Regions from separate parts of the Vibrio sp. QJM3NY_26 genome, predicted to be linked through region 2. Evidence: predicted binding sites of a transcription regulator. Region 2 holds the regulator's gene; each other region holds the start of a gene.
The links. Region 2 encodes CRP, which controls carbon source genes, mostly activating them, when cyclic AMP is high. Its sites were predicted from a motif close to TGTGANNNNNNTCACA; they were not measured.

Region 1: AC3CH4_RS12265 (NupC/NupG family nucleoside CNT transporter) is a predicted target of CRP. The motif match lies at 6,431-6,446, and genes of this name have one in related genera.
Region 3: nagE (N-acetylglucosamine-specific PTS transporter subunit IIBC) is a predicted target of CRP. The motif match lies at 3,694-3,709, and genes of this name have one in related genera.

Annotation. Positions count from the first base shown of each region.
Region 1 is NZ_CM173515.1:2,788,081-2,796,322, reverse strand. Features, by position in the region: gene AC3CH4_RS12305 (sensor domain-containing protein) at 1-1,286, opposite strand, end outside; gene ubiT (ubiquinone anaerobic biosynthesis accessory factor UbiT) at 1,545-2,072, shown strand; gene AC3CH4_RS12295 (GNAT family N-acetyltransferase) at 2,056-2,559, shown strand; gene AC3CH4_RS12290 (DNA polymerase III subunit psi) at 2,714-3,112, shown strand; gene rimI (ribosomal protein S18-alanine N-acetyltransferase) at 3,105-3,560, shown strand; gene prfC (peptide chain release factor 3) at 3,734-5,314, shown strand; gene AC3CH4_RS12275 (DUF5363 family protein) at 5,420-5,575, shown strand; gene AC3CH4_RS12270 (TatD family hydrolase) at 5,556-6,386, shown strand; gene AC3CH4_RS12265 (NupC/NupG family nucleoside CNT transporter) at 6,591-7,853, shown strand.
Region 2 is NZ_CM173515.1:3,119,924-3,128,165, forward strand. Features, by position in the region: gene AC3CH4_RS13960 (ABC transporter ATP-binding protein) at 1-601, shown strand, start outside; gene AC3CH4_RS13965 (TIGR02444 family protein) at 598-1,068, shown strand; gene AC3CH4_RS13970 (hydrolase) at 1,345-2,337, shown strand; gene AC3CH4_RS13975 (YheU family protein) at 2,437-2,649, shown strand; gene AC3CH4_RS13980 (phosphoribulokinase) at 2,727-3,596, shown strand; gene crp (cAMP-activated global transcriptional regulator CRP) at 3,836-4,468, shown strand; gene AC3CH4_RS13990 (DUF1338 domain-containing protein) at 4,646-5,437, opposite strand; gene astD (succinylglutamate-semialdehyde dehydrogenase) at 5,688-7,145, opposite strand; gene astA (arginine N-succinyltransferase) at 7,185-8,204, opposite strand.
Region 3 is NZ_CM173515.1:2,546,415-2,554,656, forward strand. Features, by position in the region: gene glnS (glutamine--tRNA ligase) at 44-1,711, opposite strand; gene nagE (N-acetylglucosamine-specific PTS transporter subunit IIBC) at 2,014-3,531, opposite strand; gene nagA (N-acetylglucosamine-6-phosphate deacetylase) at 4,049-5,185, shown strand; gene nagC (DNA-binding transcriptional regulator NagC) at 5,188-6,402, shown strand; gene AC3CH4_RS11175 (cation:proton antiporter domain-containing protein) at 6,487-8,073, shown strand.

The DNA.
Region 1 (8,242 bases), 330 kb from region 2:
TGTAGCTCTATCTCCAACCACAATCGCATACGCGCTTCTTTGTTCATCTGTTCGTTGAACTTGATCAGGCGGTTACGTCCACGATCTTTCGCTTCATACATTGCGGTGTCTGCATTTTGCAGCAAGATACGAGCATCGGTGCCATCTTGAGGAAAGCTCACGCTGCCAATCGAGCAGGCTAAGCGCTTACTAAAGTGGTGAAGATCGAAGGGTTGATTGATCAGGGAAATGATCTTTTCAGCGAGCATTTCAGGCGTTCGCTGATGTTCAGGTTCTGGCAGGATAATACCAAACTCATCCCCGCCTAAATGACCAATAACGGCCTGACGAGGCAGTAAACGTTTTAGGCGTGAAGCGACCTCTTTAATCACTTTATCGCCAATGTGATGACCTAGTGAATCATTGATATTCTTAAAGTTATCAATATCTAAGTAGAGCATCACAACTGGCGTATCGTTTTGAATGAACTGCTCAAGACGTTTGGTGAACCCAACTCGGTTGTAGAGCTTGGTCAGTGCATCGATGTAGGCATCTTCACTGTTTGCTGGCGTATACTGCTTTGTGGTCTCTTGTGCATCTTGGATAAGCACAAGCTGAGTGTTACTTCCAAGAATAGTGGTGGAGTCGATGTTGAGTTGAACTTTACGTTCAAAGCCGCATCGGGCACCCGTTAAGCAAACCAAACCAGACTCAGAAATAATAGAACTGAGGTTATTATTGAAGACTGTTTTGGTTTGTTCATCGATGAATAATCGTCCCAACTCTTCGCCAATTAACTCGGTGGTGGAGTTAAAGCCGAGCAAGCGTGCTGCTGCTGGGTTTGATGACAAGATGTAGTCACTTTCAACTAACAGTAATCCGTCAGGGAGTAGGTGAGATAGCTTGTGGAATTTCGCTTCGGATTCTTCTAAAGAACGGGCAAGTACTTGGTTTTCTGATGTGTCGAAGGCATGAAAGACAATGTAGTCGGTTTTGTTGCCATTCGTCAGCGGAGATAGGCTGAAATGAAGGCTGGTATCTAGGTCAGTTTCGTTGAGAGTGACTTCGGCTTCAATCGTTTCGCCATTGAATGCACGCTCATAGTAAGGCTTAAGATGTTGGTAGAATTGCTCACCTAATGTTTGGCGGTCATTCATGCCAGCAAGCTCGGTTTTACTCAAACCAGCAATATCGCAGTAACGCTCATTAACCATAAAATAGTTATGTTGGGCGTCAAGTACCGCAAAAAAGAACGGACTGTTTGCTGTTAGCTGGGTAAACCAATGTTGTAGTTGCTGGGGAGGCATCAAAGTACTACCAATTCTCCAAGAGCTTGAATATTCACTATCGATAAATATTTATTACTTTTTGTGTGGCTATCGATATTTACCTGTGAGTGCAGCGATCCGCTGTAATTCTCATGACCTGAGTTACTATAACTGTGATTTTCAGGATATTAAAGGTCGAGTATCAAACCGAAGTTAATTTGATACATAACAGTAACTGAGATTTCAACATCATCTATGATGCATTCCATATTATTGACAAAGTTACGGATAAGTCACGTGATAAACAAGATTCGCACTCAACTAGTTCAAAATGCCGCATCAATTTTGCGATCTCCAGTCCAGTTATTGCCTAAAACAGTACAAAAAAGAGCCTTATTGGAGGCGCTTAAGAATGTCTTTAAGGAAGCTTTAGAGGACGGTGACTTTGAATTCTTAGAAGACAAGTGGCTTAAAGTCTCAATAAAAGATATGGGGTTAAGTTGGTGTATTAGCTATCAAAATGAGCAACTAGTTGTAGCTGATAACGAGGTTGTTGAAGATGTAAGCTTTAGCGGAAACCTTAACGATCTTGTGCTGATTGCCGGGCGTAAAGAAGACCCAGATACGCTTTTCTTTCAACGTAGACTGTCGATTGAGGGCGATACAGAGCTTGGTTTAGAAGTCAAAAACTTGATGGATAGCGTAGATTTAGATGTATTGCCGACTCCTATGAAAACTTTGTTAAATCAATTAGCTGATTTTGTGCAGAAGGGAGTACAATCCCCAGATACACAAAGTGAGGTAATGAATGCTTATTCGAACTGAAGCACCGGCAGATATACTTGTCATTGATCGTTTATTGAAATCTGTTTTTGAAACAGATGCAGAAGCTAATTTGGTTATGAGCTTGCGTGAGAATAGCCATTTAACGCTATCGCTGGTGGCTTGTTCTGATGAGGGCGAGGTGGTTGGTCACCTGATGTTTAGCCCTATCACTCTCCATGGTGACGATCATAACTGGCAGGGACTTGCGCCTCTCGCAGTGAAAGAAGAGTACCGCAATCAAGGTATTGCCAAATCACTGGTTGAAGACGCATTTTCTACATTAGTAGATTTCGGTTACCCAGCTTGTGTTGTGCTTGGTGATCCTGCTTACTACGGCCGCTTTGGTTTTAAGGCTGCGAGCGAGTTTGGCCTGAGTTGTGTTTGGGATGTACCTGAAGGTGCTTTCCAAGCGATTGAGTTGGTAGACGGTGTGTTTGCTGGGCATTCTGGTGAGATTGCTTACAGCCCAGAGTTCAACGACTTATAAGCTGATTTACCACGTAATCCGATACAAACTGATTTAGTCTAAATAAAGGAGCTTGATGCTCCTTTATTTTTTGTTAGTATCAGCCCCAATGAGCTCCTTTTCAGTTCGCTCTAAGAAGAGCAATACCAACAAACCTAAGGTTACACCGCTAGATATGTCACAAACACACGCACAATACCTGCAAGAGATGGGCATCAGCCAATGGGAGCTTAGTCACCCAGAGCGTTTGGTTGGCTACGAATCTGAATTGATTCCACTATCGAGCGACTGCAAGTTGCTACTGGTTTCGCCTGAAAAACCTCAGGAAGATCTCGCCGTGATGTTTGAACGCGTACTTAAAAGTATCAAGCTCGACTTATCTCAGGCTTTACACCTTCAACCACAACACTTGTCTGCTGTGGATTTAGGTTCGGTTGAATGGGTATGGTTTGCTGGTTGTGAATCTGCCTATGAACTGAAGGCAAAAACACTTCAATCTCCATTACTGTCTGACATTAACGGTAATAACCAACATCGCCGCGACTTATGGCAACAAATTTGTGCTTATGACTAATCAATTATTACCGACTTCAGAACAACACCTCGACGCTATTTGGCAAATTGAGCAGACCGCGCATTCTCATCCTTGGTCTGAAAACATGATCCGTGATCTTAATAGCCGCGGAGGCAGCCATCGTGTTCTTGAGGTGGATGGAGAGGTTGTCGGCTATTTCTATGCTCAGAACATTGTCGGTGAAGTGACTTTGCTGACGATAGCGGTTGACCCCAAGCAGCAAGGTAAAGGTTACGGCAAAGCTTTGGTTGAGCACTTTCTCGATATGTGTGAACAGGCTGACGCTGAAAGTGCTTGGCTGGAAGTTCGCGAAAGTAATGTGAATGCTTTTAATCTTTACGAGAAGGCTGGCTTTAATGAAGTCGATCGCCGTCGTAACTATTACCCAACCAAGCAAGGCAACGAAGATGCGATCATTATGAGCTATCTTTTCATGTCGTTTAGCTAATCATATTATGTCTTTTAGCTAACCCTAAATAGCTAACCACAGAATCAGCGATAAATAGGGTGCAAACTGACCCTTTAGAAAGTGATTCGCTTTCTGTATAATCCGCACACAGAATTCAAGGGCAAGTATTATCTACTTGCCCTTTTTACGCTTTAGATCAGCAAAGGGCGACTATGTCTTTCCAACAAGAAGTGAGCAAACGTAGAACGTTTGCAATTATCTCTCACCCGGATGCGGGTAAAACCACGATTACTGAAAAAGTTCTTTTATTCGGAAACGCGATTCAAAAAGCGGGTACCGTAAAAGGCCGTGGCTCTAACCAGCACGCTAAATCTGACTGGATGGAGATGGAAAAAGAACGTGGTATCTCGGTAACTACGTCGGTAATGCAATTCCCATACAATGATTGCCTAGTAAACCTACTCGATACTCCAGGACACGAAGATTTCTCGGAAGATACGTACCGTACACTAACAGCGGTTGACTCTTGTTTGATGGTTATCGATGCTGCGAAAGGTGTCGAGGATCGTACTCGTAAATTGATGGAAGTAACGCGTCTACGTGATACTCCAATCGTAACGTTTATGAACAAACTTGACCGTGACGTTCGTGACCCAATGGAAGTGCTTGATGAAGTGGAAAGCGAGCTAGGTATGGCTTGTGCTCCAATCTCATGGCCAATCGGTTGTGGTAAAGAGTTTAAAGGTGTTTATCACATTCATCGTGATGAAACGATCTTGTACGAATCTGGCCATGGCCATGAGATCCAAGAAGTTCGCATCATTAAAGGTTTAGATAACCCTGAACTAGACGAAGCTGTTGGCGAAGATCTGGCGAGCAGTGTTCGTGAAGAGCTTGAATTGGTTATTGGCGCATGTCCTGAGTTTGATCTCGATTTGTTCCTTGCTGGTGAACTAACGCCTGTTTACTTCGGTACAGCATTGGGTAACTTTGGTGTTGACCACATGCTAGATGGTTTGACTAAGTGGGCTCCGGGTCCTCAAACTCGTCAAGCTAACGAGCGTGATGTTGAAGCGACAGAAGAGAAGTTCTCTGGCTTCGTCTTTAAGATCCAAGCAAACATGGATCCAAAACATCGTGACCGTATCGCATTCATGCGTATCGTTTCGGGTACTTACAACCAAGGTATGAAGATGAATCATGTTCGTACTGGCAAGAACGTAAGTATTTCGGATGCGGTAACTTTCATGGCGGGCGACCGTGCGCGAGCTGAAAAAGCGTATGCTGGTGACATCATTGGCTTGCATAACCATGGCACAATCCAGATTGGTGATACCTTTACTCAAGGCGAAAGCTTGAAGTTCGCTGGTATTCCCAACTTCGCGCCTGAGCTATTCCGTCGTATTCGTCTACGCGATCCACTAAAGCAGAAGCAACTTCTAAAAGGTTTGGTTCAGCTTTCTGAAGAGGGCGCAGTACAAGTATTCCGTCCTATGCAGAACAACGACCTGATCGTTGGTGCGGTTGGTGTACTTCAGTTCGACGTGGTTGTAGCGCGCTTGAAAGCGGAATACAACGTAGAAGCTATCTACGAAGGTGTTAACGTTGCAACAGCTCGCTGGATTGAATGTGATGACGCGAAGAAACTAGAAGAGTTCAAACGTAAGAACCAAGCTAACCTAGCGTTAGATGGTGGTGATAACCTGTCTTACATCGCACCTACAATGGTGAACTTGAACCTAGCTTCTGAACGTTTCCCTGACGTTCAGTTCCGAGCGACGCGCGAGCACTAATTTCTCCGCGCTCTATTCGAGTTAAACAAAAACGTCTATTGTTCTGCAATAGGCGTTTTTTAATGCGTTTTATTTAAGGCTTAGAGGCTGAGGTTAGAGGCAATGATGTTCAGTTGGATAAAAGCTTGGATTAAGAAATACGATAAGTGGTGCGAGGAGCTTGGTTTAACGCCTGAGAACAAGCGCAGCTGCGTGGCTTATCGTCGTGATCCCCAAGGGAAACAAACAGAGAGTAGGGAAGATGACACAGCAAATAAGTGACTTTCCGCTGTTTGATACTCATTGCCATGCGGATTTTAAGGCGTTTGAGCAAAATATTGTAATTGATCAGGGAGCTACACCGGATCAAAGTATTGATAGCTATCTTAAAGAAGCGAAACAAGCTCAAGTCGAGAAGATTCTTATTCCTTCTATTGGCCAAAGTAACTGGTCGAAGCTCGATAAAATCGCCAAATCTTACCCTAATGTTTACTACGCCTTAGGTTTTCACCCTTACTTTTTAGAGCAAGCCAATGGCGAGCAATTCTCAGAGCTTCGCCAATTACTCTCATCAAAAAACAGTCAATGCGTTGCGATAGGAGAGTGTGGTCTCGACTTTTTTGTCGATGTCGAGCGGGAGAAACAAGAACGCTTTTTCATCCAACAAATGGAGCTTGCGAAGGCATTTGAGCTGCCTTTGATCATCCATGAGAGGAAGTCTTATAACCGACTCATTGAACTATTAAAGCAGCACAAGTTCACTTTTGGTGGGGTGATTCACGGTTTTTCAGGGAGTGAACAGCAAGCTTTGGCGTGGATCAAGCTCGGTTTCTATATTGGTGTCGGTGGAACGATTACTTACCCCAGAGCACAAAAAACACGCACAACCATCGCAAAACTGCCTCTTGAATGCCTGGTATTAGAAACGGATGCACCGGACATGCCCATGTATGGAAATCAAGGAAATGTTAATCATTCCAAACATTTAGTTACGATCTTAAATGAACTATTTTTGCTTAGAAAAGAGCCAAAGCAATCGGTTGCAGCGCAAATTTGGCAAAATAGCCATCGAGCATTCGGTATATGTGAATAAAATCGAAGGTTTTTGTTTATCGTTTGCGTAAATTGCACCGAGCTTGTGATTTGGTTCACATTTGCGTGTGAATGGTACATGAATCTTGTACGAAAGTGTGAGGACGGCATTACTTTATTAGTGGTCGCATGAGTATAATTGCCTCCGCTTTATAGCCCCATTTTGTAACACGCCAATAAATAACTAATAAGGAAGTCATAAACTATGAGCCTGTTTATGAGCCTCGTCGGAATGGTTGCACTGATTGCAATCGCAGTACTACTATCCGACAACCGCAAAGCAATTAATATCAGAACAGTGGGTGGCGCTTTCGCTATCCAATTCGCACTTGGTGCATTCGTACTTTACATCCCTTGGGGTCGTGATCTACTTGCAGGTTTCTCTGCTGGTGTAGCAAACGTGATCGACTACGGTAAAGATGGTACTGGCTTCCTATTTGGTAGCCTTGTTAACTTCTCAGTTGACGGTATCGGTTTCATCTTTGCATTCCAAGTTCTACCAACACTAATCTTCTTCTCTGCTCTTATCTCTGTACTTTACTACATTGGTGCGATGCAAGTTGTAATCAAGGTTCTTGGTGGTGGTCTTCAGAAAGCTCTAGGTACTTCTCGCGCCGAGTCAATGTCTGCAGCAGCAAACATTTTCGTTGGTCAAACTGAAGCACCTTTAGTAGTTCGTCCATTTGTTCCTAAAATGACTAACTCTGAACTATTCGCAGTAATGTGTGGTGGTTTAGCATCTGTTGCTGGTGGTGTACTAGCGGGTTACGCATCTATGGGTGTACCTCTAGAGTACCTAGTAGCAGCGTCATTCATGGCAGCACCTGGTGGTCTACTATTCGCTAAAATCATCAAGCCTGAAACTGATGAAGTTGACGAGAACCTAGGTTCAGACATCGACGGTGGCGACGACAAGCCTGCTAACGTTATCGATGCAGCTGCTGGCGGTGCGTCAGTTGGTCTACAACTAGCACTTAACGTTGGTGCAATGCTACTAGCATTCATCGGTCTAATCGCTCTTATCAACGGTATCCTAGGTGGCATCGGTGGTTGGTTCGGTATGGAAAACCTAACTCTAGAACTTCTTCTAGGTTGGATCTTCGCACCGTTAGCATTCATCATTGGTGTTCCATGGGAAGAAGCAACTATTGCTGGTTCTTTCATTGGTCAGAAGACAGTTGTTAACGAATTCGTTGCATACCTAAACTTCGTACCATACATCGGTGACAACGCTCAAATCGTTGAAGCGACTGGTCAAGTAATGTCTGTTAAGACTCAAGCAATTATCTCGTTCGCTCTATGTGGTTTCGCAAACCTTTCTTCAATTGCGATTCTTCTAGGTGGTCTAGGTGGTATTGCTCCAAACCGTCGTCACGACATCGCACGTATGGGTGTTAAAGCGGTTGTAGCTGGTACTCTATCTAACCTGATGGCAGCAACAATTGCTGGCTTCTTCCTGTCTTTCTAATCAGTTAGAAATCGATATATAGACGCCATAATAATATCGCCCCGTAGCAAGAAATTGCTGCGGGGCTTTTTTGTTTTTGGGCCTAGTGATTTTGAGCATTAGCATGAGTGAATGCTTGGAGTCGAAAATGGGTCTAGAATGTTTTTTTGAGATACAAACCGTTTGCGTTCTAAGGAGCACTACAATTTATTGATGGATACCTATAATGTATAAGCTTAAGGGACAGGATGTCTCTTGTTGGCAAGAAAGTAACTGCTTGGATTTATCTAAAGGTTATTCTTCTGGGATTAAGCCAAACTTAGCGATACGCTATAGATGTTAGACACAACATGACTGATTTGTTGTGCCATAGACCAAACTGGTACTGTGCGGTGACAAGGATTGCAATT
Region 2 (8,242 bases):
AGCGCTACTGGTATGGCAAAAGCCGAACCTGTTGTTACTCGATGAACCAACCAACCACTTGGATCTCGACATGCGTCAGGCGTTGACCTTCGCCCTACAAACGTTTGAAGGCGCGATGGTTATCGTATCGCACGACCGCTACCTACTTCGTGCGACTACTGATGATTTATACCTTGTGCACGACCGTCAGGTGGCACCGTTTGATGGTGACTTAAGCGATTACTACAAGTGGCTAACCGAACAGCAGAAAGTTGAGCGCAAAGAAGCACAAGCATTGGCACCAGCAAAAGACGGAGCCAACAGTGCAGCAGCGAAAAAAGAGCAGAAACGTAAAGAAGCCGAGTTCCGTAAACTGACGGCACCACTTCGTAAAAAGCTGACTCAATTTGAAAAGCAGATGGATAAGTTAACGCTATCTCTCGAAGAAGCTGAGCAAGAATTATCCGACACTTCACTGTATGAAGCTGAAAATAAGGCTAAACTGAATAAAGTACTCGCTCTCCAAGCGAGCAGTAAGTCGCAGCTAGAAGAAGTTGAAATGGATTGGATGTCCACTCAAGAAGAGCTTGAGCAGATGGAACAGGATATGGATAGCTTATGAGCCCAGAGCACGCACCAATATCACTAACACTGGAACGACTATGGCAATTTAGCCTTCAGTATTACAGTGTGCGCGGTGTAAAGGATGCGTGCCTAGCTTTGCAAAACCAGTTCCACGGCAACGTCAATCTACTGCTGCTTCTCAAATGGCTCGATGAGCAGCAATTGTCTTTTGCCGAAGAAGAGTGGCACAAGGTACAACAGTGCTTAAGCCGCTCTGAAACCCTGCTTCATAGCTACCGAGAGCTGCGTAAGCACCTCAAACCTCAAGTCGTCGATTCCCTCTACCGTGAAGCTCTCCAATTTGAACTGCAGTTAGAGAAGCAACAGCAATCTGATCTCGTCGACTGCATTAATTCTCTTCAGCTTACGGCTAACCAGCAATCACCACTCGCTTTTCAATACTGTCGTTTATTAGGGGCTGAAAACCTCTACGACGCTTTTTCTGAACCAGCACCTCAACCCTAACGCGTTTCCTTTCTCTAATCTTCAATCAAGATCCAAGCTTACCTTGGTAGTATCGCTCTTCGTTTCCACACGGGAGTGGCGCGCATGACTAGCAATATGTTTGAAGCTCAATCTCGACAATATTCAACCAGTTACCTACACCCTGTTTTTGTAACCCGTATCAGTGAAACCCTTGCGCTTATACCGAGAATCAACCAAGCTCAAATAAAAACGTGGGCGTTTCGCTAAAAGCTCAACACTTTATCAAAGCCCATAAAAGAAGCATGGACTGTTTTTATGACAATATTTACCGCAGCCGCTGGTTTATCTAATCCGCACTTACAAACCTTAGTGCCACGATTTATTAGAAAGCAGGCATTGTTTGACCCTCAATGGCAAACCTTAGAAACACCCGACGGTGACTTTCTCGATCTTGCTTGGAGCGAATCGCCAGAGGGTGACACCCCAAGTAATGAGGCTCGAAGTAACAAGCCGATATTCGTTCTATTCCATGGCTTAGAGGGAAGCTTTGAAAGCCCTTATGCCAACGGACTGATGAATGCCTTTGCTAAAGATGGCTGGCTATCAGTGATGATGCACTTCAGAGGCTGCAGCGGAAAGCCCAATCGCTTGGCTCGCGCTTACCATTCAGGTGAAGTCGAAGATGCACGCTTTTTCCTAAGACATCTACACGCCCAGTTTCCCAATAACCCTAAGGTAGCGGTTGGTATCTCTTTGGGCGGTAACATGCTGGCGAACTATTTGGCTGAGTACGCGGACGACCCATTGCTGTCGGCGGCGACGATTGTCTCTGCACCTTTTGATCTGGCTTGTTGCTCTAGTCGTATTGAGCGAGGTTTCTCTAAGCTCTATAAAAAGTACCTGCTCAACTCTCTCAAATCGAATGCCTTGAAAAAGATTAAGCTGCTGCAAGAAAAGCTCGGTATCACCGCCGAAACCATTAAGAAGATAGACAAGCTGTATGAGTTTGATGAACGGATTACTGCGCCTCTGCACGGGTTCAAGAATGCTCAGGACTACTATGCTCAGTGCTCAGCGCTTCCAAAACTTAATAAGATTAAACTACCGACTCAGATCATCCATGCCAAAGACGATCCGTTTATGACAGACGACGTGATTCCAAAGTTCGTGTTGCCCGATAACATCGATTATCGCCTATTTCAAAAAGGCGGCCATGTGGGGTTCATTACCGGTAGCACGCTCAAACCAAGGTTTTGGTTAGAAGAAGCATTACCCGCCTACTATGAAAGTATTCAAGATTCAGCATAATGGCCGAGCCTTTTTTAAGGACTGAGTGGTAAACGTCACTAAACACAGTAATCAACACATCAATAAACCTATTTATGAACATAAAAGAGAGAAGTATTTATGATCATCCCATGGCAAGACATTGCGCCAGAAACACTGGAAAACCTCATTAAAGAATTCGTGCTGCGTGAAGGCACAGACTACGGCGACGTAGAGGTTTCACTGCAAAACAAGATTGATCAAGTGAAACATCAATTAGCCTCAAAGGAAGTCAGCATCGTGTTTTCTGAGCTGCATGAAACCGTTGATATTCAAGTCACAAAACGCTTCTAAGCTGCGCTCATAAAGGAGCCGTGTTATAGTGGTAAACGATTGCTAACAAGTAAGTTACTCAAAAGACAAGGGTTGTCATGTCCGCTAAACATCCAATTATTGCGGTGACGGGTTCATCAGGAGCCGGCACCACCACTACCTCAGAAGCCTTCCGAAAAATGTTCAATATGATGGACGTGAAGGCCGCTTGGGTTGAAGGGGATAGTTTCCATCGCTTCACTCGACCAGAGATGGACGTCGAGATCCGTAAGGCTCGCGAGCAAGGTAAGCACATCAGCTACTTTGGTCCACAAGCCAACGATTTTGGCGCATTAGAAGAGTTCTTCCGTCAATACGGTAATGAAGGCACGGGTAAAGTCCGTAGTTACCTACATACCTTCGATGAAGCCGTGCCTTACAATCAAATGCCGGGCACCTTTACGCCATGGCAAGAGATCCCAGAAAATTCCGATGTGATGTTCTACGAAGGTCTTCATGGTGGCGTGGTAGATGGCGACATCAATGTCTCACAACACGTCGACTTGCTGATCGGCATGGTGCCAATCGTCAACCTTGAGTGGATCCAAAAATTCGTTCGTGACACACGCGATCGTGGCCACTCACGCGAAGCAGTAATGGATTCTATTGTTCGCTCAATGGATGATTACCTTAATTACATCACCCCACAATTTTCACGTACTCACATCAACTTTCAGCGTGTTCCAACCGTAGATACATCGAATCCACTGAACGCTAAAGGGATTCCAAGTTTAGACGAAAGCTTCGTTGTTATACGTTTGCGTGGCATCAAAAACGTCGATTTCCCCTACCTTCTAGCTATGATAGATGGCTCATTTATGTCACGCCACAACACGCTTGTGGTGCCAGGCGGTAAGATGAGTTTTGCTATGGAGCTCATTGTAAGGCCCATCCTACAACAGCTCATCGAAACCGGAAAAATAGGTTAACAAGACACCATTCTGGTTGATTACTTTTCATACCGTGATCATGTGCACAATTTTGCGTAAAAAATCGTAGCTTGGTCACGATTAAAATCAAGAAATAGTACCTGAAAAAGGATACTATTCTTAAACGAAACACAAGATAGCTTGCAGCGCTCAACGAGTGCTCTTATCCTACAAGTCAATCCAGGCTTAGCTAAAATACGGAAAGCGGCAAGCATACCCTGCAGAGGAAGTAAGATATTATGGTTCTAGGTAAACCCCAAACCGATCCAACATTAGAGTGGTTCCTTTCACACTGTCATATTCATAAGTACCCTTCAAAAAGTACTTTGATTCATGCTGGTGAAAAGGCAGAAACCTTGTACTACATCGTTAAAGGTTCTGTGGCAGTTCTTATCAAAGACGAAGAAGGTAAGGAAATGATTCTTTCTTACCTAAACCAAGGTGACTTCATTGGTGAACTTGGCCTCTTCGAAGAAGACCAAGAGCGTACTGCATGGGTTCGTGCAAAATCTCCTTGTGAAGTGGCTGAAATTTCTTTCAAGAAATTCCGTCAACTTATCCAAGTGAACCCAGATATCCTAATGCGCCTTTCAGCGCAAATGGCAAACCGTCTACAAGTAACTAGCCAAAAGGTTGGTGACTTAGCGTTCCTTGACGTAACAGGTCGTATCGCTCAAACGCTACTTAACCTAGCGAAACAGCCAGATGCAATGACTCACCCTGACGGCATGCAAATCAAGATCACTCGTCAAGAGATTGGCCAGATTGTTGGTTGTTCTCGCGAGACAGTAGGCCGTATCTTGAAGATGCTAGAAGAGCAGAACCTAATTTCTGCACACGGTAAAACTATCGTGGTATACGGCACTCGTTAATCTCGATTAACTGAGCCAAAAATTTGAAAGCCACCAAATGCAAATTTGGTGGCTTTTTTGTTTTCTAAAGATCTAGAGAGCAGATGCGAATGGAGCACCTCCCGCGTCCAAGCGCAAACACTCTCAAAGCGAAGCGTACCCGCATCTTTAGGGTAAAGCCCGTGCTCGTATCTTTCTTTAACCGTTGGTGCTCTCAAAGATCTTGTCAGCCGATGCTGCAACAAATCCTGTATAAAGCTCACCATTCGCCATCGCATAACGCTTAGCGAACTCGTAGAAGCCACCAGGAATCACCTCATTGCCTTCAACAAATGAAACTGGGACTTTGTCTGCCATTGTAGATGATTGCTCTAATAAGACCTCTGGAGAGCCTTTAACCTGACCGCCAGATGCATTGATAGTGAAACCTGAATCACTCAAATAGTCATTCACAGTCTGTACTTCATCGAACTCATTAAGCTGATTCACACTCACCGTAAAGTGGTTGGCACCGTAACCATGAGCCGCTAGCCAAGACGCGTATTCACTCTCTTTTGCTAGCACTTGGAAATCCGCGAAGCTCAGATCCCAAAGGCGACCACCAAACAAGAACTCATGACCTTGAAGCTTGCTTACGTCCACTTGCTCAACCAACTTAGCAACGATCTGTTGTAAGTCACTTGAACACTCTTCTACCTTCAACTCACTAATGAACACTTTCGGTTGGTTTGGGTCTGGGTGCTCGTAGTGCTTAGCCACTAACTTCTTGCTCTCAAACAAGTAGTCGCCACACGCCTTGTAGCCTAATTCAAGGAAAGGCTTGGCCAGTGTTTCAATACCCAGAGGTGCAACATTGAAAGTACGCAGTGCAATATGATCATTAATCAAGGCTTCGTCTTCTTTCAGCAGATGATGAACTTTCTCAGCCGATGGGCAAAGCCTGTGAATGTAATCGTCCCATAGTGATTTAAAGAGTAGATCGGGCGTCATGGTGACTCCTTGTCAGAGGTTCTAGCAAGCTAGTAATTTGGATTAGAAAGGGAGAGGCTGGACACAGAGTCAGCAGCCATCAGCCTGTGACATACTTGTTCTATTATTATCTACCGCCCAATCGAGGTGTCGGACGTGGGTGAAAAGAGGAAGCGATAACACCGCTTCCTTATTACACAATCAATCTGTTACTCATGAACCTAGAGCTCATAAGCTTATGATTCATCAAGTTATAGCTTAAAAGCCAAAACTACAGCTCAATACCTGGGCTAAACGTAGCTGGCAGTTGAGTTTCACCACCTTCCATTGACGCCATTGGGTAAGCACAGTAGTCCGCCGCGTAGTAAGCACTTGGGCGTAGGTTGCCTGAAGCACCCGGGCCACCAAATGGTGCATCACCACTTGCGCCTGTTAGCTGGCGGTTACGGTTAACAATACCCGCACGGATATGGTCAACGAAGTATTCCCACTCTGAATCGTCTGTTGATACTAAACCGGCAGACAAACCAAAGCGCGTGTCATTAGCCAATTCAACGGCTTGCTCTAACGATTGGTAACGAACCACTTGCAACAATGGGCCGAAGTACTCTTCATCTGGCAACTCAGCAATGTTGGTTGCATCGATTATACCCGGAGAAACAAACGCCGCTTCGCCCGCTTTTGCTTCGACTAGGCTTACACCACCTAGTGATTGCAGATTAGCTTGTGCGTTCAGAATGAACTTAGCGGCCGTTTCAGAGATTTGTGGTCCCATGAAGGGTGCAGGTTCAGCGAATGGCTGATCAACACGAATTTTCAAGGTAGCCGCAACAAGCTTATCAAGCAGTTGTTCGCCCTTCTCGCCAACAGGTACATACAAGCGACGTGCACATGTACAACGTTGGCCTGCACTGATGAAGGCCGACTGGATAATGGTATAAACCGTCGCGTCAGCATCACCAAATTGGTCAGTGATCACCATAGGGTTGTTGCCGCCCATCTCTAGCGCTAACATCTTGCCCGGTTGACCTGCGAATTGACGGTGAAGGATATGACCAGTATTGGCACTGCCCGTGAATAGCACGCCATCAAGACCTTTAGCATCCGCCAGTGCGATACCAGTTTCTTTAGCGCCTTGCACTAGGTTAATCACGCCAGCTGGAAGGCCTGCTTCTTGCCACAGTTTCATCGCAAACTCACCCGTCCAAGGTGTCTGCTCTGACGGCTTAAATACCACGGTATTACCCGATAGCAGTGCCGGAACAATATGACCGTTAGGTAGGTGACCAGGGAAGTTGTAAGGACCAAATACCGCCATTACGCCTAATGGGCGATGACGCAGTACGATTTGGTTGCCTGCGGCTTCACGTGAAGCTTCACCCGTACGTTCGTGGTAAGCACGAATAGAGATAGCGATTTTACCCGCCATCGCACCCGCTTCAGTGCGAGTTTCCCAAATCGGTTTACCCGTCTCTTTTGCAATAATCTGTGCAATTTCTTCGCTGTTCTCTTTTACCTTCTCAGCAAAGTTCAACACGATCGCTTCACGCTCTGCAAAGCTCATCTTTTTCCATACTAAGAAAGCGTCACGCGCCGCTGCTACTGCAGATTCAACCTGTGCTGGAGTTGCACTATCGCCTTGCCACACGACTTCATTATTGTATGGGCTTACTGATGTCATGGCGTCGCCTTGACCTGCTACCCACTGTCCTGCTATCCACTGAGTCATACTTCTATCCTTAAAATCTTCGACAGATAATCGCCGCTCTTATTGAGCCAACATGCGAACGAATTCGCCTTCTTTTACTTCAAGAGCGCTTGCTACTTCAGATGATAAAATCACTGTGTCGCTAGCTTGGTCATACGCGCCTTTCGCGGCTACTGCGCGGAAGTTCTCAAACGAGGTATTACCAATTAGGAAGTCTTTAGAGCTTGAATGCTCTGCAATTGTCACTTGAGCTCGAATCGCATGACGCACTGATTCGATATTTCTTAGATCACACTCAACCGTTGGGCCCCCATCAAAGATGTCGACATAGCCACGGTTGGTGAAACCTTCACGTTCCAGCAACTTAAGTGCAGGGCGCGTATTGTCATGAACCACTCCAATTACTGCCTGAGCTTCTTTACTCAGTAGGTTCACATAGATAGGTAACTTCGGCATTAGGTCAGCAATGAAGCCTTTCTTACCAATACCCGTTAGATAATCAGCGAGCGTAAAATCAATCGAGAAGAAATGCTCTTGCAGCCATTTCCAGAAAGGAGAGTTACCTTCTGCATCTGATACGCCACGCATCTCAGCAAAAATCGTTTTCGAGAAACGCTCAGGGTGTTCTGACATGATCAAGAAGCGACACTTAGACATCAAACGACCATTCAATCCACCACGGAAAGCAGGACGTAAGAACAGTGTGCAGATTTCACTGCATCCGGTGTAGTTATTGCCGAAAGTCAGTAGCTTCACGACGTTATTCACGCCAAGCTTTTGCGATGAATGAACCACTTTGCTGATGTGGTAAGAGTAAAACGGGACATCCCAGCCGATTGAAGCTTCGATACCCGTAGTGCCCGCAACTTCACCGGTTTCGGTATCAAAGCCAACCATTAGGTAGCCTTCATCACCAGGTTCAGTCACGTCTTGTTTAGCAAAGCTGTATTCAGAATGAGTAATACGGTTGGTTAACAGTTCTTCGTTAACCGGAAGAGATGTGAATCCGTGACCAGATTCAACCGCGCAGGTATGCAACGCATCGTAATCAGATAATTTTATTGGGCGAACAACTAGCATCAATATTCCCTCCAGATGCAAAACAGGCCCAAAACGAG
Region 3 (8,242 bases), 570 kb from region 2:
AGACACTAAGCTTGGAAAAACAGAACTGAGAAAAACAAAGCCATTAAGCTTCAGTTTTACCCCAAGTATCACGTAGGCCAACAGTACGGTTGAATACTAGCGCGTCTGCTTTCGAGTCTTTCGAATCTACGCAGAAGTAACCTGTACGTTCAAACTGATACGCTTGCTCTGCCACACCTTCTGCTAGGCTAGGTTCAACAAAACCGTTTAGCGTAACAAGTGACTCAGGGTTAAGCGTTGCAGCGAAATCATCAGCAGCGGCTGGGTTTGCCACAGTGAATAGACGATCGTACAAACGAATCTCAGCAGGCAGTGCTTTATCAGCCGATACCCAATGGATAACGCCTTTCACTTTACGGCCATCTGCAGGGTTCTTACCGAGTGTTTCATTGTCGTAAGAACAGAAGATAGTCGTAATGTTGCCTTCTGCATCTTTTTCGATACGTTCAGCTTTGATCACGTAAGCACCACGTAGGCGAACTTCTTTACCTAGAACCAAACGCTTGTACTTCTTGTTTGCTTCTTCACGGAAGTCGTCACGTTCAATCCAAACTTCGCGTGTAAATGGAACTTCACGAGTACCCATTTCTGGCTTGTTCGGGTGATTTGCCACTGTCAGTGTTTCTACTGTATCAGCGTCGTAGTTTTCAATCACGACCTTGATAGGGTCAAGAACAGCCATTGCACGAGGTGCATTTTCGTTCAGATCATCACGGATACAAGATTCAAGTGAGCCGAACTCAATCATGTTCTCTTGCTTAGTCACACCAATACGTTTACAGAATTCGCGAATCGAACTTGAAGTGAAGCCACGACGACGCAAACCAGAGATTGTTGGCATACGTGGATCGTCCCAACCTTCAACTAGGTTTTCAACCACAAGTTGGTTCAGCTTACGCTTCGACATTACCGTGTATTCAAGATTCAGACGGCTAAACTCATACTGTCGAGGTTGGCAATCAATCGTGATGTTGTCTAGAACCCAGTCATACAAACGACGGTTATCTTGGAATTCAAGCGTACAGATAGAGTGCGTAATGCCCTCTAGCGCATCAGAGATACAGTGAGTGAAGTCGTACATTGGGTAAATGCACCACTTGTCAGCAGTCTGATGGTGGTGAGCAAAACGAACACGGTAGATAACTGGATCGCGCATAACCATGAAAGATGAGCTCATGTCGATCTTAGCACGTAGACATGCTTTGCCTTCTTCGAAGCCACCGTCACGCATTTTCTCAAATAACGCTAGGTTTTCTTCAGGGCTACGATCGCGGTATGGGCTCGCTTTACCAGGCTCTTTTAACGTGCCACGGTATTCACGGATCTGCTCAGGACTTAGCTCGTCAACATACGCTAAGCCTTTATTAATTAATTCCACAGCATAAGCGTAAAGCGTATCGAAGTAGTTTGATGAGTAACAAATATCACCAGACCATTCGAAGCCTAACCAGCTTACATCATTCTTAATTGACTCAACGTATTCAACGTCTTCTTTTTCAGGGTTTGTATCATCGAAACGAAGATTACATTGTCCCTGGTAGTCCTGAGCAATACCAAAGTTCAAGCAAATAGATTTAGCGTGACCAATGTGCAGGTAGCCATTTGGCTCCGGCGGGAAACGAGTATGCACGCTACTGTGTGTACCATCCGCTAAATCTTTATCGATAATTTGGCGAATGAAATTCGATGGACGAGCCTCAGCTTCACTCATCTATAGCACCTCTATGTATTTAGTATTGTCAGAGAAAGTTATCTTTCATATCCGAGACAAAGGCGGCTTTTGCTGCCTATCAAAGATAGAAAGATCATTGTTGCTAATCATCCACAATTCTTCGCCTTTGCACAATAAGAACCATCAGTTAATTGTGATTATTTCTGCTATTCGATGAAGAATAGAACGAACCTTGTTCACTGGCCTTAAATGACAGGCACAAAAAAGCCTCCCGTGTGGGAGGCTTTCAATTTGAAACTTAGTTAAGAGCCGTTGTTACGTCTTAACAAGTACTTCCTTTACTATGGAAGTTTTACATCAGATAGGTCTTCACCTGCACCGATAGCTTTCATTTCGCCAGCGACGATTTCAGCTAGTGGGCCTAGGATAACCTGTAGGTTGTTCTCACCTAGTTTAACCACACCTTTAGCGCCAAGTTTCTTAAGAACAACTTCATCAGCGATAGAGCGGTCTTTAAGAGTTAGACGTAGACGAGTGATACAAGCATCGATTGAAGTCAGGTTTTCGTGACCACCTAGAGCTTTCAGGTATTGACGAGCAACGTCACCTTTTGGCGCGTCACCAGCAGGAGCTGCTGCAGCTTCGTCATCATCTTCACGACCTGGCGATTTCAAGTTGAAAGCGCGGATTGCGAAAGAGAAAGTGAAGAAGTATAGAGCACCGAATGCTAAGCCAATCAATAGTAGAGTGAATGGTTTAGTTGCTAGACCCCAGTTCAGTACGAAGTCGATTAGACCAGCAGAGAAACCGAAACCGTGCAGAGTACCAAACATGTTTGCCACTACTAGAGACAGACCTGTAAATACCGCGTGCATTGCGTATAGAGCAGGAGCTAGGAATACGAACATGAATTCTAGCGGCTCTGTGATACCTGTTAGGAATGAACAGAATGCAACTGAGAACAATGCGCCACCAACTTGGCTACGTTTTTCAGCAGGAGCAGCTAGGTACATTGCAAGTGCAGCACCTGGTAGACCGAACATCATTACTGGGAAGAAACCGTTCATGAATACGCCAGCGCCTTTATCGCCACCGAAGAAACGGTGTAGGTCGCCAGATTTAACTGTTTCAGTCACTTCTTTAACAACAGTAGTAATCTCTGGAGTTACTGAGTTAGCGAATGTGAATGTATGCTCTTGACCAACAACTAGAGTTTTAGCCAGTGCCGGGTCAACACAAAGTTGAGTGATGTTAGCGAATGCGCCTTGACCAGCAACGATGATTTCTTGACACGTACCCATACCGAACCAGAAGTATGAGTTCAATACGTGGTGTAGACCTACAGGGATTAGTGCACGGTTAAGAGTACCGTAAACGAATTGGCCAACAGCACCAGACGTTGATACCGCGTGAGCTAGTGCATCTAGACCAGATTGAATACCAGGCCAAACCACACCAGACACAGCACCTGCAACAAGTGCAAATAGACCGGCCATGATAGGTACTAAACGTTTACCCGCGAAGAAAGCCAGCCACTCAGGAAGGCGTGTTGCATGGAAAGCGTTGTAAGAGTGACCTGCGATGATACCTGCGAAGATACCGCCGAAGAATGACATGTTAACGTCTGCGTTAATTGTGGTTGCTGTTGCTGTTAGTACGAAGTAAGCAACTGCACCAGCAAGACCCGCTGCGCCGTTACCGTCTTTAGAAAGACCAATCGCGATACCTAGACCAAATAGCAATGGTAGGTTACCGAAGATAGCACCACCAGCTTCTGCCATGAATGGAATATCAAGTAAATCGCCTTGACCTAAACGTAAAAGAAGCGCCGCAATCGGAAGCGTTGCGATTGGTAGCATTAACGCCTTACCAAGCTTCTGTGCATATCCTAGAATATTCACCAGTTGTTTCCCCCTATAGGATTTTTTAGAATTCGTTTGAGAAACTTATTTTAGTCGCTCAATTTAGTCCTATTCAGTGTATTCAATTAATTTTGCTCCGCAAATTAAAACCTTACCATTTGTGATCGTAATCACCAGTTTTTACCAAATCCAGAGGTTTTTGCTAGCGAGATCATAAAACTTATTTTATCATTCAAAAAAATGAACGTTTATAGATAAAATCTAAACCTAACCATTAGGTAAAATGATGGTATCCCTGGGTTTACGCTGTCCAATAAATAATCATTAAAAGTGAACCTAAATGTATATCAATAATCAATTGTTCATATATTTTTCAACAACTTAAATAGCTTCCCATTTTGAAGCCGTTTGCCCATAAAAGATAAATCGTTACGTAAATGATGCTCGCAAACTAAGTCCACATTTAGGTAACGAACAAATTTTAAAGATCTCACGAAATAAGGATTAGCTGACTATGTACGCGCTAAGTAACTGTAAAATTTACACTGGTAGTGATGTTCTAACCGATCATGCTGTTGTAATCGAAAACAAACTGATCAAAAAAGTCTGTCCTATCTCTGAATTACCAGAAGGAATCGAAGTTCGCGACCTAAACGGAGCAAACCTAAGCCCAGGCTTCATTGACCTACAATTGAATGGTTGTGGCGGTGTAATGCTTAACGATGAGATCACTGCAGACACAATGCAGATCATGCACAAAGCAAACCTTAAATCTGGCTGTACTAGCTTCCTGCCAACGCTAATCACTTCTTCTGACGAAGACATGCGCGCGGTTATTACCGCAGCTCGTGAGTATCACAACCAATACCAAAACCAATCTCTTGGCCTACACCTTGAAGGCCCGTATTTAAACGTCGCGAAAAAAGGCATTCACAGCGTCGATCACATTCGTAAATCAGACAGCGAAATGATTGAGCTTATCTGTGAGAACAATGACCTTGTTGCAAAAGTAACATTGGCTCCAGAACTCAACGACCCAGAACACATTGAGCGTCTGCGCAAAGCTGGTGTGGTTGTTTCGATTGGTCACACGAATGCAACGTACGCAGAAGCTCGTCAAGGTTTCGAATCAGGTATCACTTTTGCCACTCATCTATTCAATGCAATGACTCCTATGGTTGGTCGTGAGCCTGGCGTTGTTGGCGCGATTTACGATACGCCTGAGGTTTATGCTGGCATTATTGCCGATGGCTTCCATGTTGATTACGCAAACATCAGAATTGCGCATAAAATCAAGGGAGAAAAGTTGGTATTAGTGACGGATGCCACAGCTCCTGCAGGTGCTGACATGGAATACTTTATTTTTGTCGGTAAGAAAGTATATTACCGTGATGGTAAGTGTGTTGATGAAAACGGCACACTGGGCGGCTCAGCTCTGACTATGATTGAAGCAGTTCAGAATACAGTTGAGCACGCCGGTATCGCTTTAGACGAAGCTCTTCGCATGGCTACGCTATACCCAGCTACGGCTATCGGTGTAGAAAGCAAGCTAGGTCGAATCAAAAAAGGCATGGTTGCAAACCTAGCTGTATTTGACCGAGACTTTAACGTTAAAGCGACTGTTGTTAACGGACAATACGAGCACAATTAAGTATGAATGGCGGACAAATAGGTAACGTAGACTTAGTTAAACAACTAAACAGTGCGGCGGTATACCGACTAATAGACCAACAAGGGCCTATCAGTCGTATACAAGTGGCTGATGTAAGCCAACTCGCACCGGCAAGTGTTACAAAAATTACCCGCCAACTTTTAGAGCGCGGCCTAATTAAAGAGGTTGCGCAGCAAGCGTCTACTGGCGGTAGACGCGCTATCTCCCTAACCACAGAAGTAGAGCCTTTTCACTCTGTCGCTGTGCGCTTGGGTCGAGATTACATTCAAATAAGCCTGCATGACCTTGGCGGTCGTGAGCTGGCTTTCCAACAGCAAGACCTGAATTACTCAGACCAATCAGACCTCACCCAAGGCTTGGTCAATAACTTGAAGGCTTTCATTGCTGAACACCAACCAAAGATCGACCAACTGATTGCCATTGGTGTCACTCTTCCAGGCTTGGTTAACCCAACGACAGGTGTGGTTGAGTACATGCCAAATACAGACATCGATAACCTTGCGTTAAGCGACATTATTCGCGACACATTCCATGTTGCTTGTTTTGTTGGTAATGACGTTCGAGGAATGGCACTTGCTGAGCACTACTTCGGTGCAAGTAAAGACAGCCAAGATTCTATTTTGGTTAGCGTTCACCGTGGTACTGGTGCTGGTATTATTGTTAATGGTCAGGTTTTCCTTGGCCATAACCGCAACGTGGGTGAAATTGGTCATATCCAAATTGATCCACTTGGCGAGCAATGCCAATGCGGTAATTTCGGTTGTCTTGAAACCGTAGCGGCAAACCCTGCCATTGTTGAACGTGTCCAAAAGCTAATTAAGCAAGGTTATGAGTCCTCGCTAACAGAGATTGAGCACATTACCATTCAAGATGTATGTGACCATGCTATCAATGGCGACGAACTGGCTAAGCAAAGTTTGGTTCGAGTAGGTAATCAACTGGGTAAAGCTATCGCAATGACGATTAACTTGTTTAACCCTCAGAAAGTTATCATTGCTGGTGATATTACAAAGGCACAAGAGATTGTTTTCCCTGCAATTAAGCGCAATGTAGAGAATCAGTCGTTAACGGCTTTCCATAGCGGCCTGCCTATTGTAGCATCACAGATCGATAAACATCCTACGATGGGAGCTTTTGCCATGATTAAGCGCGCTATGCTCAACGGTGTGTTACTTCAAAAGCTTCTTGAAGACTAAAGAAAAACAACTCTGATTTTCCGCGGGCCGTGTTTGTATAAACACGGCCCGTTTTTTTAAGCTAGGGAACTACTACTACAAGTTATGGAACTTATATTAATATCCACTGCGTTTATTGCAGGATTTATTGCTTTAAAGTGTCACCTTCCCCCATTGGTCGGCTTTTTGGTCGCTGGTTTTGGGCTCTTTGCTCTGGGTTTTGAAACCAATGACACCATCATTACCTTGGCTGACCTTGGTGTCACCCTGCTTCTATTTACGATTGGCTTAAAGCTCGATATCAAAACCCTGCTCTCTAAAGAGATCTGGGCTGGCGCAACAATCCACAACCTTTTATCCACTCTGTTTTTTGCGGTCGCCCTGTTTGGTTTTAAATTCCTAGGTATTTCCTCGTTGGCAGCTATGTCAATAGAACAGATTGTTCTACTCGGTTTTGCCCTTTCATTCTCTAGTACCGTATTCGCAGTTAAGTCTCTGCAAGAGAAAGGGGAAATGAATGCGACCTATGGAACATTAGCGATCGGTATTCTGGTCATGCAGGATATCTTTGCCGTGGTCTTCTTAACGGCATCGACAGGCAAAATTCCAGAGTGGTATGCCATCGCACTGTTCGCTTTGCCATTCTGTCGTCCATTGTTCTACAAAGTCCTCGACTGGGTTGGTCACGGCGAAATGTTGGTGCTGTTCGGCATTTTCTTCGCATTGGTCGTCGGTGCAGGCTTGTTCCAGTTTGTAGGGGTTAAACCAGATCTAGGTGCTCTGATCTTAGGTATGTTGTTAGCCGGTCACCCAAAAGCTTCAGAGCTGTCGAAATCGCTGTTTAACCTCAAAGAGCTTTTCCTTGTCTGCTTCTTCTTGAATATTGGATTATCCGAGCAACCTACCATTCAAGGCTTTATGCTCGCCATCTTATTCTTGCTGTTACTGCCAGTGAAAGGCGTGCTTTACTTCTTGGTACTCAACCGCTTCAAATTCCGTGTTCGAACCTCTCTACTCGCCTCTCTATCATTGTTTAACTACAGTGAATTTGGTCTTATCGTCGGTGGTCTTGCCTTTAAGATGGGGTGGATATCTGGCGATATATTAGTGGCGGTGGCGATTGCGGTTTCGTTATCGTTCTTAATCGCTGCTCCTTTAAACAAAGCGGGTCATAAGCTTTATCAACAGTCAGGTAAGTGGCTCAAAGAGCACGCTGCTGAAAAGCTTCATCAACGTGATAAACGAATTGATCCAGGTCGCGCACAAGTGCTTATTCTTGGTATGGGACGTATTGGTACCGGCGCCTACGATGAATTGCGTTCACGCTATGGCAAGGTTAGCTTAGGTGTCGAAGTTCGTGAAGAAGCCGCACACAACCATAGAAGCCTTGGAAGAAACGTTATTTCTGGCGATGCAACTGACCCAGATTTCTGGGAGCGTATCTTAGATACAGCAAACGTGAAGTTAGTGATCTTGGCGATGCCTCATCACCAAGGTAATCAAACAGCCTTAGAACAGCTAAAATCACGTGATTTTAAAGGTCAAATCGCAGCCATTGCTGAATACTCCGACCAGCTAGAAACATTGAAAGAGAATGGTGTCGATGCGGCATTCAACATTTACAGTGAAGCTGGTAGTGGTTTTGCTCGACACGTATGTGAGCAATTAAACCCAAACATCAATAAGATCTAGTCCTAAACATTGTCTAGTTAACCTCTCAAAATTGCTGTTCTTTTGCACTTTTGAGAGGTTTTTGTTTAAAAAACCAACCGCAATTAGACGCCACTCACCAAAACCACCTTAAAATTAGATAATTTCTAACAGAAACCCCTTTATATTATTTTTTTGCTCACATTCGGTT